3 regions of the Arthrobacter methylotrophus genome follow, and region 3 is predicted to be linked to each of the others. Evidence: riboswitches for the same ligand, from Rfam matches in the RefSeq annotation. Region 3 holds a riboswitch; each other region holds the start of a gene.
What was found. A riboswitch is a leader RNA that binds a small molecule or an ion and turns the genes downstream of it on or off. The one in region 3 is predicted to bind glycine.
Positions count from the first base shown of each region.

Region 1 (4,684 bases), 1.1 Mb from region 3:
CCACGAGGGTATCGGGCTGCGTTGTCAGGGTCCACAGGACAAAGCCGAAGAACGCGAACACTACCCAGACCATCACGATGCCACCGGGCATCTTGAACTTCGAGGTATCGTGCAAATGCGGGCGACGACGGCGGTAGGCGAGGTAGCTGGCCATGATGATCGACCACACGAAGACGAAGCAGACGGCCGACACGGTGGTCACCATGTCGAACGCCTTGCCGATGTCCTGTCCGGCGTACATCAGAACGACGCCGGACAGCAGCAGAACGCAGGACAGGAACAAGGCGTTGCGGGGGACCTTTCGGCGGGAAAGGCCGCTGAACACGGCGGGCGCGTCACCCTCCTGGGCCAGGCCGTAGACCATGCGGGACGTGGAGTAGATGCCGGAGTTGGCCGATGACATGGCCGAGCTGAGCACCACGAGGTTCACCACGGTGGCGGCGGCACCCAGTCCAGCAAGGGAGAACATAGCGATGAACGGGCTGTGGCCGGCGGCGAACTGGGTCCAAGGAGTGACGGACATCAGGATGATGAGGGCGCCCACGTAGAAGAGGAGCACGCGCACCGGGATGGAGTTGATCGCTCTGGGCAGGTTCTTCTCCGGGTCCTTCGCTTCTGCGGCGGTGGTGCCTACCAGCTCAATGCCGACGAACGCGAAGACTGCGATCTGGAAGCCGGCCACGAAACCCATGAACTCGTTCGGGAAGAAGCCCCCGTGGCTCCATAAGTTGCTGAAGCTTGCCGGTCCGGCGCCGGACCGGAACCCGCTGAAGATCATGAACAGGCCAACCACGATCAGGGCGGCGATCGCGATGATCTTGATGAGTGCGAACCAGAATTCGGTCTCGCCGAACGCCTTTACCGTGGTCAGGTTCAGGAGCAACAGGATGGCGATGGTCGCCAGGCCAGGAACCCATAGCGGGAGGCCCGGCCAGAGTTCCTTTGAGTAACCGGCGATGGCAATGACATCCGCGATGCCGGTGATCACCCAGCAAAACCAGTAGGTCCAGCCAGTGAAGAAACCTGCCCACGGACCCAGGAGGTCCGCGGCAAAATCGCTGAAGGACTTGTAGTGCAAGTTGGACAGCAGCAGTTCGCCCATGGCGCGCATGACGAAGAACAGCATGAAGCCGATGATCATGTAGACGAAGATGACCGAGGGGCCGGCCGCGGAAATGGTCTTGCCCGAACCCATGAACAGACCAGTGCCGATCGCCCCGCCGATAGCAATCAGCTGGATGTGCCGGTTGCTGAGCTGGCGGTCAAGATGTGGTGTTTCGACGGCTTTGGCGGGCGGGTGATGAATCGTCAAGAGGAACTCCATCGTTCAAGTGACACCAAAGGCGCCACGATGATTCGGGGTTCCTCCCCGCACTGTCTTGGACCTGAGAGATTCCGCAGCGCCGTGCTTTCGCATGGTTCCGCTTGCCCCGTCGGTGAGCCCGGTTGCCGGGCTGCTTTCCAGAGTTGCCTCGCCGCGGCGGTACATGGGCCTGAGAGTTTCCTGGGGAGGATTTGCTCCTACGGCGCCTACTGAATGTACCGGCAGGGCTCTCCCGCCGCAGATCATAAGCAGTATTCAGTTGGGTGAAGAGAATCGCGGATGTGGAGGATCGGCCCTTCCGGGTGGCCACCGATTCAGTGTGGGATAGCTCACCAAGAAATGTCAATTCCGCCTTTGTTTCGTCACCTAGGTGCCCGCTGAGTGCCGTTTTCGAACCAGATGTTGCCCCGACTCTGACCTTGTGTGTATGGTGTGAGCCGAATCACCCTCTGGAAAGCAGCAAGGCTCCGGCCTGGCTCACCGACGGTGCAAGCGCAACACAAGGTGACAATGTGTTCTGCGGAATCTCTCAGGTCCAAGACAGTGCGGGGAGGAACCCAATCCAAGCCGTGCCACTGTGGCCGGTCCTATCTTGGAGTTCCTCGTGACTGTTCAATCAACCCTCACCGCTTTTGGCCAACGCCTCCTTGCTGGACGAAGCGACCGCCGTGGCCGAAGCGGTGTTGATGATGCGCAGGGCGAACAAGAACAAGTCCGCTCATGATGGTAAGACCGTCCTTGACGCCGACTGCTTCGGGCCGGGTGTTCGATCACTCTGCCGTGATCGCCGCCGCGAATGAACGCGGCGCTTTGGTCACGGTTGCCGCTGATCTTTTGGCGCCGACCTTGATTTTGGCGCCGACCTTGATCATGCCTCCAGGCGAGCAGGGCGCCGACATCGCCGTCGGCTCCACGCAGCGCTTCGGCGTTCCGCTGTTCTTCGGCGGCCCGCACGCGGCCTACATCGCCGTCCAGAAGGGCCTTGAACGCTCGATGCCGGGCCGCCTGGTGGGCGTTTCCAAGGACGACGCCGGGCCGAGTTCAAGGAACGCCAGGAGCGTGTTCTGGCCGGTGCCCGGATCCTGGCCGACGTGACTGCGAAGGACCGCGACGCGGTTCCGTTCGACCCGCGCCCGCCCATGGTCACGTCCGGTCTGCGGATCGGCACCCCGGCACTGGCCACGCGCGGCTTCGGCGAAGCGGCGTTCCGCGAGGTTGCGGACATCATTGCCCAGGCACTGATCGCCGACGCCGACGCCGACCTTTTCCGGCCTGCGTCACCGCGTGGAGGCCCTCGCCGCCGCGCACCCGCTCTACCCGGGCGTCGCGAACCTTAGCTGATGGAGAAGCCCGGCGCCCGGAGCGTAAGATTCGAAACGGACGCCAGCGCCGCCGTCGTACTTCTTGACCCTGCGATGAGAGGCAAGCCGCGACGTGAACGCCTTGGCAGAGATGTTCAGGATCGGTCCCGGCAACAAGGACCATTACCCGGCTGTGCGCTGTGCCGTGGGCGTCTTCCTGCCGTTGATCATCCTCGTGTTGTTCGGACGGCTGGACCTTGTGGTTTTCGCCAGTTTTGCTGCGTTCACCAATATTTATGGCCGCAACGAGCCCCACAGCCACCGTTTTCGAAGCCAACTCCGGGCAGGTTCGTTGCTGCTGGGCATCATCCTGCTCGCTACTTTGACGGCCAGGGCTGCGCAGGGCTCCGACGCGTACGTGTGGATCCTCACGATCGGCACCACGTTGGTTGCTGCGCTTTGCTCCGTGACGACTGCGCTGTGGCGGCTTCGACCGGCAGGTTCCCTCTTCCACATTTTCGCTTTTGCTGCGATCGCCTCCGTGCCCCAGCAGCCGCCCCTCTGGGAAGGGATGCTGGCTGCCGTTTTGACTGCGGTGTTGGCGTTGCTGATCGGAATGTCTGCGCGGGTGGTCCCAAGCCACCGGACGCCGTGGAAGCGACCGCCGGCGGATCGGTTGTTGCCGCAGGAAATCCGGGCAGCGTGGCTGGAAGGCTTGGGCTACTTCGTGGCTGCCGGGCTGGCCGGGACGCTTGCCACCTTGGTTGGGCAGTGGCTCGGGTTCGGACACGGCTATTGGGCCATGGTGGCGGCAGTGGTTCCCCTGGTAGGGCGCAGTACCCGGCATCGGATGCAACGGGGAATCCAGAGGATCGTTGGGACCCTGCTCGGTTTACTGGTGTTGGCCGGAATCCTCTGGCTCGGCCCAGCGCCATGGCAGATGGTGTTGGTGATTGCCGCATGCCAGTTCGGTGCTGAGCTCTTCATTGCCCGCCAATATCTTGTGGCACAGATATTCGTCACGCCGCTGGCGCTCATTTCCACTCTGCTGGTTGCCAACGTCCCGCCGGGGCTCCTCCTGCGGGACCGCGTCGTGGAGACCGTCATCGGGGCCGCCGTCGGCGTGGCTGTCGTCGTGGCGCCCGCGGCATGGTCCCGGCTCAGGGCGCGGCGCCTTCGGGTCTAGCGAACGACGGCGAGCGGCCGCGGTTCAGGCGATGCCGAAAAGAACTTTTACCAGACTTATCCCACAAGGATATGGTGTGTGACTGTGGACGGAGGGGCTTATCATTTTCACACACCCCCACCCGCATATTCGCTTGGAGAACGCGCCATGCTCCCTGAAGAATCGACTCCAACCACCGTCGACCAAGTCCAGAACCTGATCCTGGAAAGTGCTGACTTCGAGGACTTCCTCAATGAACTGGCACGGTTCTCTGCCCACCAGATGGCGGGCGACGGCGATGATGCGCTCTGTGGAATAACCCTGCTGCGCGAGCGGAAGGCAGTCACCATCGGGTGGAGCAGCGATGTGGCGCGCGAAGTGGACGAGATCCAGTATTCCTTGGCCCAAGGGCCGTGCTTGACGGCCGCAAAGGAGGAACGGGAAGTCCTCGTTCCGGATCTTCTTGAGGAGAACCGCTGGGGCCCGGACTACGCGAGTGCGGTTGCGTCATACGGCCTGAGGTCCGTTCTCTCCCTGCCGTTCAACCTTGAGGGCGAGGCCAAGGCAGCCCTTAACCTTTACTCCGAGGCGCCGTACAAGTTCAACGAAAGGGCCACCGACCGGGCCCGGGGCTACACCCGCGAAGTATCACAGGCCCTGCGGCTTGCCGTCAGGTTCGCCGTCCATAAGGACAGTGCCAACAATCTCCGGGCTGCGATGGAGTCGCGCACGATCATTGACATTGCCGTGGGAGTTGTCATGGCGCAGAGCCGCTGCAGCCAGGAGGACGCCGTCCGGATCCTGACGGAAGCCTCGAGCAATCGCAACATTAAATTGCGGGATATTGCCAAATCCTTGGTGGATTCTGTTGGCGGAGCGGGCACCCTGACCCAC
Region 1 covers NZ_BAABED010000001.1:4,635,187-4,639,870, forward strand. Annotated here, with positions in the region: gene cycA (D-serine/D-alanine/glycine transporter) at 1-1,324, opposite strand, end outside; gene ABD884_RS23865 (hypothetical protein) at 1,328-1,489, opposite strand; glycine riboswitch at 1,472-1,569, opposite strand; glycine riboswitch at 1,764-1,878, shown strand; partial or broken gene ABD884_RS23870 (glycine dehydrogenase (aminomethyl-transferring)) at 1,957-2,359, shown strand; partial or broken gene ABD884_RS23875 (serine hydroxymethyltransferase) at 2,362-2,665, shown strand; gene ABD884_RS23880 (FUSC family protein) at 2,759-3,811, shown strand; gene ABD884_RS23885 (GAF and ANTAR domain-containing protein) at 3,959-4,684, shown strand, end outside.
Region 1: linked by a shared signal. The riboswitch ahead of ABD884_RS23870 (glycine dehydrogenase (aminomethyl-transferring)) and the one ahead of gcvP (aminomethyl-transferring glycine dehydrogenase) in region 3 are both predicted to bind glycine.

Region 2 (4,684 bases), 1.4 Mb from region 3:
GAAGCTGTAGCACGGCGCCGGCGGTTCGATCAGGGCATTGCCGGTAAATCGCGTTTGACCACCCCGGGGAGCAACACGTTGCACAAGGAAATCGCAGCACCGCACGCGGCCGTTCCCGCGAGCAGAGCCGGCAAATGCCCGAGTCCGGCGAGGTCCACTGGACGCAGGAGCAGCCCGCCGGTCAGCACGGCCATCGCACCGAGCAAGACCCTCTCGGCACCGAAACGACGGGCCAGGATTGGAGCCAACGGCGCGAAGACCCCCAACAAAGTCACCGGTACGGTAGTGAGGACCACCACGGCCCAGCCGGCAGTCCGGCGTCGGCAGTGACTTCCGGAAGGACCGCCGAGAAGCTCGAAAACACCGTCCGCAAGTTCAACCCGATGAGCACGAGGCAGATGCCCAGGAGGACCGGTCCGCGGCGCGCCGTGACCCGGGTGGGCTCCGCGGCGGGAAGATCGTCAATCTCGGCGTCGACGAGGATCTCGGCGACGCCGAAGTGCTGGCTGGTGTTCTTGGGGGCGCTTGAAGCAGGGGTCACTACCCCATTCTGGCAGTTTGTCCACATACGCAGGTTCCGCCCGCCGGCCCTTCTCCCGGCGACGGTATTCTGGAGTGGATGAGTGAAACCCAGATTCCCCGAAACTTCCCACGAAACACCGCAGTCCTCGCGCCCTGTGACCCTGGCACCCAAGCCTCCTTCGGCACCTATGGCGGCCGGCCGGTCAGTTTTGTGCGCCGCGGGACGCGCCTTCAGGGCCGCCGCCAGGCCGCGTGGGAAGAGCACTCGGACCGCTGGGCCGTCCAGGTTCCACGGCATGTCGCCAACACCTCGGTGCACCCGGATTACGTGTTCGACGCCGAAGCGGAGTTCGGGCGCGAGGCGCCGCTGATCGTCGAAATCGGCTCGGGACTTGGCGACGCCGTGTGCCATGCAGCAGAGGAAAACCCGGACAAGGATTTCCTCGCCGTGGAGGTCTACACGCCCGGACTAGCCAACACCATGATCAAGATCAACAGCCGTGGCCTCAGCAACGTGAGGGTGGTCGAAGCCAACGCCCCGGAGGTCCTGGCCACCATGCTCCCGGCGGCTCGGTCAGCGAGCTGTGGGTCTTTTTCCCGGACCCGTGGCACAAGTCGCGGCACCACAAACGCCGCCTCATCCAACCGGCGTTCGCCGAACTCGCGGCACGGTCCCTCAAAAAGGGTGGCCTGTGGCGGATCGCCACCGACTGGTCCAACTACGCCGTTCACGTCCGCGAAGTCCTCGCCGGCTCCACTGAGTTTGAGAACCTGCACGACGGCGAGCGGACCGGCGCGGAAAGCCCCTTACCCAGGTCTGGGAATCCGGCGTCGAATCCATGGTGGGAGGGGCCCCCGTCAAGGAAGGCCGCGCACCGGTCAGCACCGAACATACGGGCCCCAATGAGGGTGTGGATCACGTGGGTGGGTGGGCTCCGCGTTTCGATGGCCGGATCCGCACCAGCTTCGAAAACAAGGCCCACGAGGCCGGACGCATGATCTTCGACCTCAGCTACCGCAAGATCTAGTCACAACACGATGCGGGCTAGTCGCGAGCACGCAGTCTGGTCACCTCGGTCCCCCTCATTGCGTGCCGTCCGGGCACCGGATACCATGTGAGACGTGTCACCGAAGGGTGGCACGTGCTTATGATCTGCGGCGGGAGAGTCCTGCCGGTACGTTCAGCAGGCGCCGTAGGAGCAAATCCTCCCAGGAATCTCTCAGGCCCACGTACCGCCGCGGCAAGGCAACTCTGGAAAGCAGGCCGGGCAACCGGACTCACCGACGGTGCAAGCGGGCGGCTGCGAAAGCAGCGGACGCGGAATCTCTCAGGTCCAAGACAGAGCGGGGAGGGACCGAATCATCGTGGTGCGTCCGCGCCACCTGAATTATGGAGTTCCTCATGACCCTGGCACCTGAAGGCCGTAAGCTGCTGCGCGTTGAACAGCGCAATAAAGCCGTCCCGGTCGAACGCAAGCCCGAATGGATCAAGGCCAAGGTCCAGATGGGCCCGGAATTCGTGGGCCTGAAGAACCTCGTGAAAAAGGAAGGCCTGCACACCGTCTGCGAGGAAGCCGGCTGCCCTAACATCTTCGAATGCTGGGAAGACAAGGAAGCGACCTTCCTGATCGGCGGCTCCGAATGCACCCGCCGCTGCGACTTCTGCCAGATCGACACCGGCAAACCTCACCGGTGGACATGTTCGAACCCACCAAGGTCGCCCGCTCCGTCCAGTCCATGGCCCTGCGCTACGCCACCGTGACCGGCGTGGCCCGCGACGACCTCGCCGACGAAGGCGTCTGGCTCTACGCCGAAACCGTCCGCAAGATCCACGAACTGAACCCCGGCACCGGCGTCGAACTGCTCATTCCGGACTTCTCCGGCAAACCCGAACACATCAACGCGATCTGCGACTCGAACCGGAAGTCTTCGCGCACAACGTCGAAACCGTGCCCCGGATCTTCAAACGCATCCGCCCCGCGTTCCGCTACGACCGCTCCCTGGACGTCATCACCCAGGGCCGGGCCCGCGGCATGGTCACCAAATCCAACCTGATCCTGGGCATGGGCGAAACCCGCGAAGAAATCTCCGAAGCCCTGGCAGACCTGCACGCCGCGGGCTGCGACCTGATCACCATCACCCAATACCTGCGCCCCTCCGAACGGCACCTGCCCGTGGACCGCTGGGTCAAACCCCAGGAATTCGTCGACCTCGCCACCGAAGCCGAGGAAATCGGCTTCCTCGGCGTCATGTCCGGCCCCCTGGTCCGCTCCTCCTACCGCGCCGGCCGCCTCTGGGCCACCGCGATGCGCAAGAAAGGCCGCGAGATCCCGGTGCACTTAGAGCACATTGCCCACATCGCCGAAGGCATCCAGGACTCCGGCACCACCCGCCAGGAAGCCCGCACCCTCCTCGCACACCATGCGACGGCCTGATCCGTAAGGACCCCAGCATGTTCCCCACGCGGATTGAAATCATTCCCTCAGACGGAATCGTCGAGAAAGTCCAGGCCGAGGTGCCGCTTTCCACAACGCTCACCATTACGTGCTTGCCCCATCACGGGATCGCACAGACCATGGCGACAGCGGTCCGGCTCGGTTTGCTCGGCTACAACGTGATTCCGCACCTCGCGGCACGGCGGCTGGTGGACCGGGCTCAGCTTTCAGGCATCCTCCGGGACTGCGAGGCTGCCGGGATCACTGAGGTCTTTGCCATCGGCGGAGACGGACAGCAAGGCGCCGGCCCTTATGCGTCCTCCCTCCCCCTGTTGGAGGACATCGCGGAACATTCCGGCGGTAGGATCACGGCGGGCATTGCCGGCTACCCGGAGGGCCACCCTTCAGTGAGCGGGCTGGACCTGCTGGATGCCTTGTTGACCAAACAACACTTGGCCACCCACGTGGTCACGCAGATGTGCTTTTCCGCCCCGAAAATCCTCGACTACGCAGCACTCTTGCGTCGCGAGGGCGTGAAACTGCCGGTGTGGGCAGGGGTGCCCGGAGCCGTTCCGCGGACCAAACTGCTGGCCCTGGCAACCCAGATCGGCGTTGGGACCTCCCTGAAGTTCCTCAGCAGCAAAGGAACTCTTGCCCGCAAGCTGCTGAGCGGGGACAGGTACTCACCGGGAAGCCTGGTTTCCGAGCTCATGGCGCAGCCTGAAGGTATCTCGGGAATCCATCTCTATAGCTTCAACCGACTGGACATGCCCGCCTGGGAGCGAAGCGATCTGCCCGATCCGGCTGCCAGCGGAGCAGCACCCTCGTAGCCGGCTGGGAGCCGCCGGCCGACCAGGTCCCGGGAACCCCTAGCTTCCCGGGACCGAAATGACGGCGACCGTCTTTTGGGCATCGTCACGGAGTTCCACACCCGAGATCCCGGCGAGCTGGACCGGCGTCGCGCCCGTCACCTTGATGTGTCCGCTGGACGTCGCGGTCCAGCCGCAAGCCATCTCCTCCGTGCCATCGCGGCCCTTGACCCACAGGTACATCGTGCCTTGCAACGGCATGCTGCGGCCTTCCAGCTGCAACTCGGTTCCCCACGATTTCCTGACGAGCCCCACTGAGAGTTCCAAGCCGTTGTCGGTCTGCACGGAGTAGCTGGCGTCAGGCTTGGGTGGCTGGTTCAGCGCCGGCCCGGCCAGGATGCCCAAGCCAAGGCACGCGGCGGCCACCCCACTCACCAGGGCGATCCACCGGCGTCGGGATTTCCGGCGTCGCGCGGCCATTTTCAGAACGATCGGCTGCGGGAGCGTTTCGGAAAAGGCCCCCAAAAGTGAGCGAGCGTCGGAGGGGGCCGGCGTCGACCAGGAGGGCTGTGCAGCGGATTGCGCCGCGGCAGGGGGCTCGAGGGCGCTGCGCCCGGCGGCGAGCGCGACGGCGTCGGGCACGGGGACGGCATCGAGGAGCGCCGGGAGGCTCTCCAGCTCGGCCAGCTCGCCCCTGCAATCCGTGCAGGCTTCCAGGTGCGCCTCGAAGGCTCGGGCTTCGGAGGGCTCCAAGCCGCCGAGCAGGTAGGCGCCCAGCAATTGGTGACGTTCCGTCTCGTTCATCGCTGCACCCCCATTTCATCCAGAATCGTGCGAAGCGCCCTGACGGCGTAGAAGGCCCGCGACTTCACGGTTCCGCTGGGGATGTTGAGCCTGAGTGCGGCTTCGTTGACCGTG
Region 2 covers NZ_BAABED010000001.1:4,905,099-4,909,782, reverse strand. Annotated here, with positions in the region: partial or broken gene ABD884_RS25225 (MFS transporter) at 42-541, opposite strand; partial or broken gene trmB (tRNA (guanosine(46)-N7)-methyltransferase TrmB) at 620-1,550, shown strand; glycine riboswitch at 1,672-1,768, shown strand; glycine riboswitch at 1,770-1,875, shown strand; partial or broken gene lipA (lipoyl synthase) at 1,925-2,957, shown strand; gene ABD884_RS25210 (methylenetetrahydrofolate reductase) at 2,975-3,787, shown strand; gene ABD884_RS25205 (anti-sigma factor family protein) at 3,827-4,570, opposite strand; gene ABD884_RS25200 (sigma-70 family RNA polymerase sigma factor) at 4,567-4,684, opposite strand, start outside.
Region 2: linked by a shared signal. The riboswitch ahead of lipA (lipoyl synthase) and the one ahead of gcvP (aminomethyl-transferring glycine dehydrogenase) in region 3 are both predicted to bind glycine.

Region 3 (4,684 bases):
GTGATCCTTCGGGCAACATGGTGCGGATTTCGCAGGCGTAGGCGACCCGAACACCGCTCAGCGCGCGGTCGGCACGCGGCGAAGTACGACGGCGGCAAGGAGTGCCGCTCCCGCCATCAGTACCAGCCCGATCGCCGCTGTGATGTGGACGCCCGATTCAAAGGCGGCCCGGGCGGCGGCGGTCAGGGTCCCTGCCAGTGGCTGCGGCAGGGCGGCTGCGGTGTCCATGGCTCCTGCGAGCGTCTCCCGGGAACGTTCCGCGGCATGCCCGGACAATTCGACGGGAAGCAGCAGGTGGTGCTGATAGGACGCCGTCAGTATGGAGCCGAGCACGGCTGTGCCCAGTAGCGAGCCGAGTTCGTATCCTGTCTCGGAGATCGCCGATGCCGCTCCGGCCTTGTCGGCGGGAACAGCACCCAGGATGAGGTCATTGGAAATGGTCTCCGCCGAGCCAACCCCCAAGGCGAGCAGGAGGAGTGCCGTCAGGAGGTACCCGGGCCCCTGGCCGTGGTTGCCCACGGCAGCCACGAGGTATCCCGCGGCACTGAGGGTGAGTCCGGCCGCCACGACCACTCCCGGACGGATCCGCTTGACCAGCGGAACCACCGCCAGGCCCGCCACGATGGTGGCCAGCAGCGCCGGAAGCATCGCGATTCCAGCCTGCATGGGGGACTGGCCTTCGACGAGCTGCAGATGCTGTGCGAAGAAGTAGATGAAGCCGGTCATGGAGAACAGGGACAGGACGTTGGCGGTGATCGCCGTGCTGAACACCTTGTTCCGGAAAAGCTTCACGTCCAGCATGGGAGAAGCCAAAGAGCGCTGCCTGCGGACAAAAGCGATTCCCATAGCCACGCCGAACGCCATGTAGGTTGCAGGTCCCGGCCCGAATCCGTGCGTTGCGAACTCTTTGACGCCATAGACCACGGGCGCCATGGTCAGGACGGATAGCACAATGCTGGCGATGTCCGGCTTGCCCGGATTGCGATCCTTGGACTCGGGGATGAAAGCCGGGCCGAAGGCGAGCAGGGGCAGTAGCAGGGGCACGGCTACCAGGAAGACGGCTCCCCACCAGAAGTGCTCCACGAGCCAGCCGCCGAAGATCGGCCCGAGCGCTGCGCCGCCGGAGAATCCCGCGGCCCATATCGCGACGGCAAGACGGCGGCGGTTAGGGTCCGGGAAGATGTTGCGGATCAGGGAAAGCGTGGACGGCATGAGCATGGCTCCGAAGATCGCCATGCCAGCGCGTCCGGCGATGAGCCATTCGGCTGACGGTGCGAAAGCGGTGGCTGCGGAAACGGCCGCGAAGCCAGTGCTGCCGATCATCAGCAATCGGCGGCGGCCGATCCGGTCTCCCAGGTTGCCCATGGACACGAGTAACGCAGCCAGCACCAGCGCATAGACGTCGACGATCCACAGCAACTGCACGCCGCCGACCTCCAGTGTCCGTGCGATTGCCGGCAGGGCAAATGTGAGCGCGGTATTGTCCACAGCCACCAGCAGCACGGGGAACATCAGGAGTGTCAAGGCAGCCCAATCGCGCCAGGGGGCGGACTGGGTCGAGGGGATGCGTGGGTACTGGGTTGTGGACGGGCTGAACATGAACGTTACTATACCGTCTGGACGGTATAGTTTCAATCTACTGTATCCAACTGAGGGATGATGGACACCATGCCGCGAAAACCTATTGCCCGGGACGCTGTCCTGGATGCCTTTGAAGCACTGCTGATCGAGGTGGGGGAGCGAGCTGCCACCCTTGACGCCGTCGCCAAACGCGCAGGAGTCTCCAAAGGCGGCTTGCTCTACCATTTCCCCAACAAGGAAGCCATGATCAGCTCCTTGCTGGAACGCATGGACAGGCTGGCAGCACAGGACATCGAGGCAATGAAGGCAGCTCCCGAAGGTGCGGCCGCGTTCTTCATCAAGTCCTCCCTTTGGGCGGACACCCCCTTGGACCGGGTGTTTGTGGCAGCCACACGGCTCGCGGAGGTGGCGCATCAAGAAACCCGCAGGCGCTTCGCCGGGATCCAGCAACAATGGCTGGATGTGCTCGCCGAGGAAGTGGGCCCCGAGATGGCCAAGGCGGTCCGATATATGGGTGATGGGCTCTACTTCAATGCGATGCTTGAAGGCGGCGCTGGCGATGCGGAAGTCAAGGCCAGCGCGAGGAACACCGACGTCGGTGCGCTGCTTGCCGCCGTCGAACGCCTCCGAAACTAAGCGCCGGCCCAACTAGCTCGCAGTTAACGTCGTTTTGAGCCCTCAAAGCGACAACAACTGCGAGCTAGTTGGGAAAGCCGGGCGACGACGATGACATTATTTGCGGACACGGGCAGTCCATAGGACAATTGGTAGTTGTGGCAGTCGTCACCGGCAGCCACGGTCGATTCACACAGTCATTTCACACAACTGAATACGCCTTTGATCTGCGGCGGGAGAGTCCTGCAGGCATGTGATGCAGGCGCCGTAGGAGCAAATCCTCCCCAGGAATCTCTCAGGCCCACGCACCGCCGCGGCAAGGCAACTCTGGAAAGCAGCACGCTGTCCACCGGTGTCCGTGACACCCGACGGCGCTGTGCTCACCGACGGTGCAAGCGAAGCAGTGCGAAAGCGCGGATTTGCGGAAACTCTCAGGTCCAATACAGAGCGGGGAGGAACCCGATTAGCTGTGGCGTACCCACGCCGCCTTAGTAATGGAGTTCCTTCGTGACGGTTAGTTCAACCTCCACCACATTCGTTGACCGGCATATCGGCGCCCGGCGCCAAGCCGACATTGACGTCATGCTCAAGTCTGTTGGATACCACAGTGTCGATTCGCTCGTTGACACCGCGGTTCCCAACGACATCCGCCAGGACGTCGCCCTAAGGCTCCAGGACGCCCTCAGCGAGGTCGAAGTCCTCGCTGAACTGCGCAAGCTGGCGGCCAAGAACAAGACGGCCGTGCAGATGATCGGCCAGGGCTACTACGACACCGTCACTCCGCCGGTGATCCGCCGGAACGTCCTCGAATCCCCAGCGTGGTACACGGCTTACACGCCCTACCAGCCGGAGATTTCCCAGGGCCGCCTCGAGGCGCTGCTGAACTTCCAGACCATGGTCCAGGACCTCGTGGGCCTGCCCATCGCCAACGCCTCCTTGCTGGACGAAGCCACCGCCGTCGCCGAGGCAGTCCTCATGATGCGCAGGGCCAACAAGAACAAGAACGCGGCCGCAGGCAAGACCGTCCTCGACGCCGACTGCCTCCCGCAGACCATCGCCATCGTCAAGGGCCGCGCCGAGGCGCTGGGCTTCGAGGTCGAGATCGCCGATCTGTCCCAAGGCCTGCCCGACGGCGACATCAACGGTATCGTCCTCCAGCAGCCGGGCGTTTCCGGCCGCGTGTTCGACCACTCCGCCGTGATCGCCGCCGCCAAGGAACGCGGCGCACTCGTCACCGTTGCCGCGGACCTCCTGGCCCTCACCCTGATCACGCCTCCCGGCGAGCAGGGCGCCGACATCGCCGTCGGTTCCACCCAGCGCTTTGGCGTTCCGCTGTTCTTCGGTGGCCCCCACGCCGCCTACATGGCCGTCCAGAAGGGCCTCGAGCGCTCGATGCCGGGCCGCTTGGTGGGAGTTTCCAAGGACGACGCCGGGACTCCCGCGTATCGCCTGGCGCTGCAGACCCGCGAGCAGCACATCCGCCGCGAGAAGGCCACGTCCAACATCTGTACCGCGCAGGCGCTGCTGGCCATCGTCTCCTCGATGTACGCCGTTTACCACGGCCCGGACGGCCTGAAGGCGATCGCCGAAACCGCCCACAACCACGCTCGGACCTTGGCCACGTCCTTGAAGGCCGCCGGCCTTGAGGTTCTGCACGGCAGCTTCTTCGACACCGTCACCGTCCGGGTCCCGGGCAAGGCTGCCGAGATCGTCGCTTCTGCGGAAGCGAAGGGGATCAACCTGCGCGGTATCGACGCCGACACGGTCGGCGTGTCTGTTGATGAAACAACGACGACGGCGATCCTCGCCGACGTTGTCGCCGCCTTCGGTGCCCCTGTGTCCAGTGACGGCGAGGGGTTCGCCCTGGATGCCGCCGTCGAACGTTCTTCCGATTACCTGCAGCACCCGGTGTTCAACACCCACCGTTCAGAAACCCAGCTGCTGCGCTACATCCGCAAGCTCTCGGACCGCGACCTCGCTCTGGACCGCACCATGATCCCGTTGGGTTCGTGCACCATGAAGCTGAACGCCACTGCCGAGATGGAAGCCATCTCCTGGCCGGAGTTCGCCTCGATCCACCCGTTTGCTCCGGACTCCCAGACCGAAGGCTGGCGTGAGCTGATCGCCGACCTCGAGTCCCAGCTGACCGAGATCACCGGCTACGACCAAGTCTCCATCCAGCCCAACGCCGGTTCCCAAGGCGAACTCGCGGGCCTTCTGGCGATTCGCGGCTACCACCGCTCGCGCGGCGATGACCAGCGCAACGTCTGCCTCATCCCGGCCTCGGCCCACGGCACCAACGCGGCTTCCGCAGTGCTGGCCGGCATGAAGGTGGTGGTGGTGGCAACCGCTGCTGACGGCACCATCGACCACGAGGACCTGCAGGCCAAGATCGAGGCCCACAAGGACGTCCTCTCGGCCATCATGATCACCTACCCGTCCACCCACGGCGTGTACGACGCCGACGTGCGCGAGGTCTGCGACTCCG
Region 3 covers NZ_BAABED010000001.1:3,554,268-3,558,951, reverse strand. Annotated here, with positions in the region: gene ABD884_RS18395 (VOC family protein) at 1-41, shown strand, start outside; gene ABD884_RS18390 (MFS transporter) at 58-1,599, opposite strand; gene ABD884_RS18385 (TetR/AcrR family transcriptional regulator) at 1,669-2,217, shown strand; glycine riboswitch at 2,420-2,517, shown strand; glycine riboswitch at 2,519-2,652, shown strand; gene gcvP (aminomethyl-transferring glycine dehydrogenase) at 2,704-4,684, shown strand, end outside.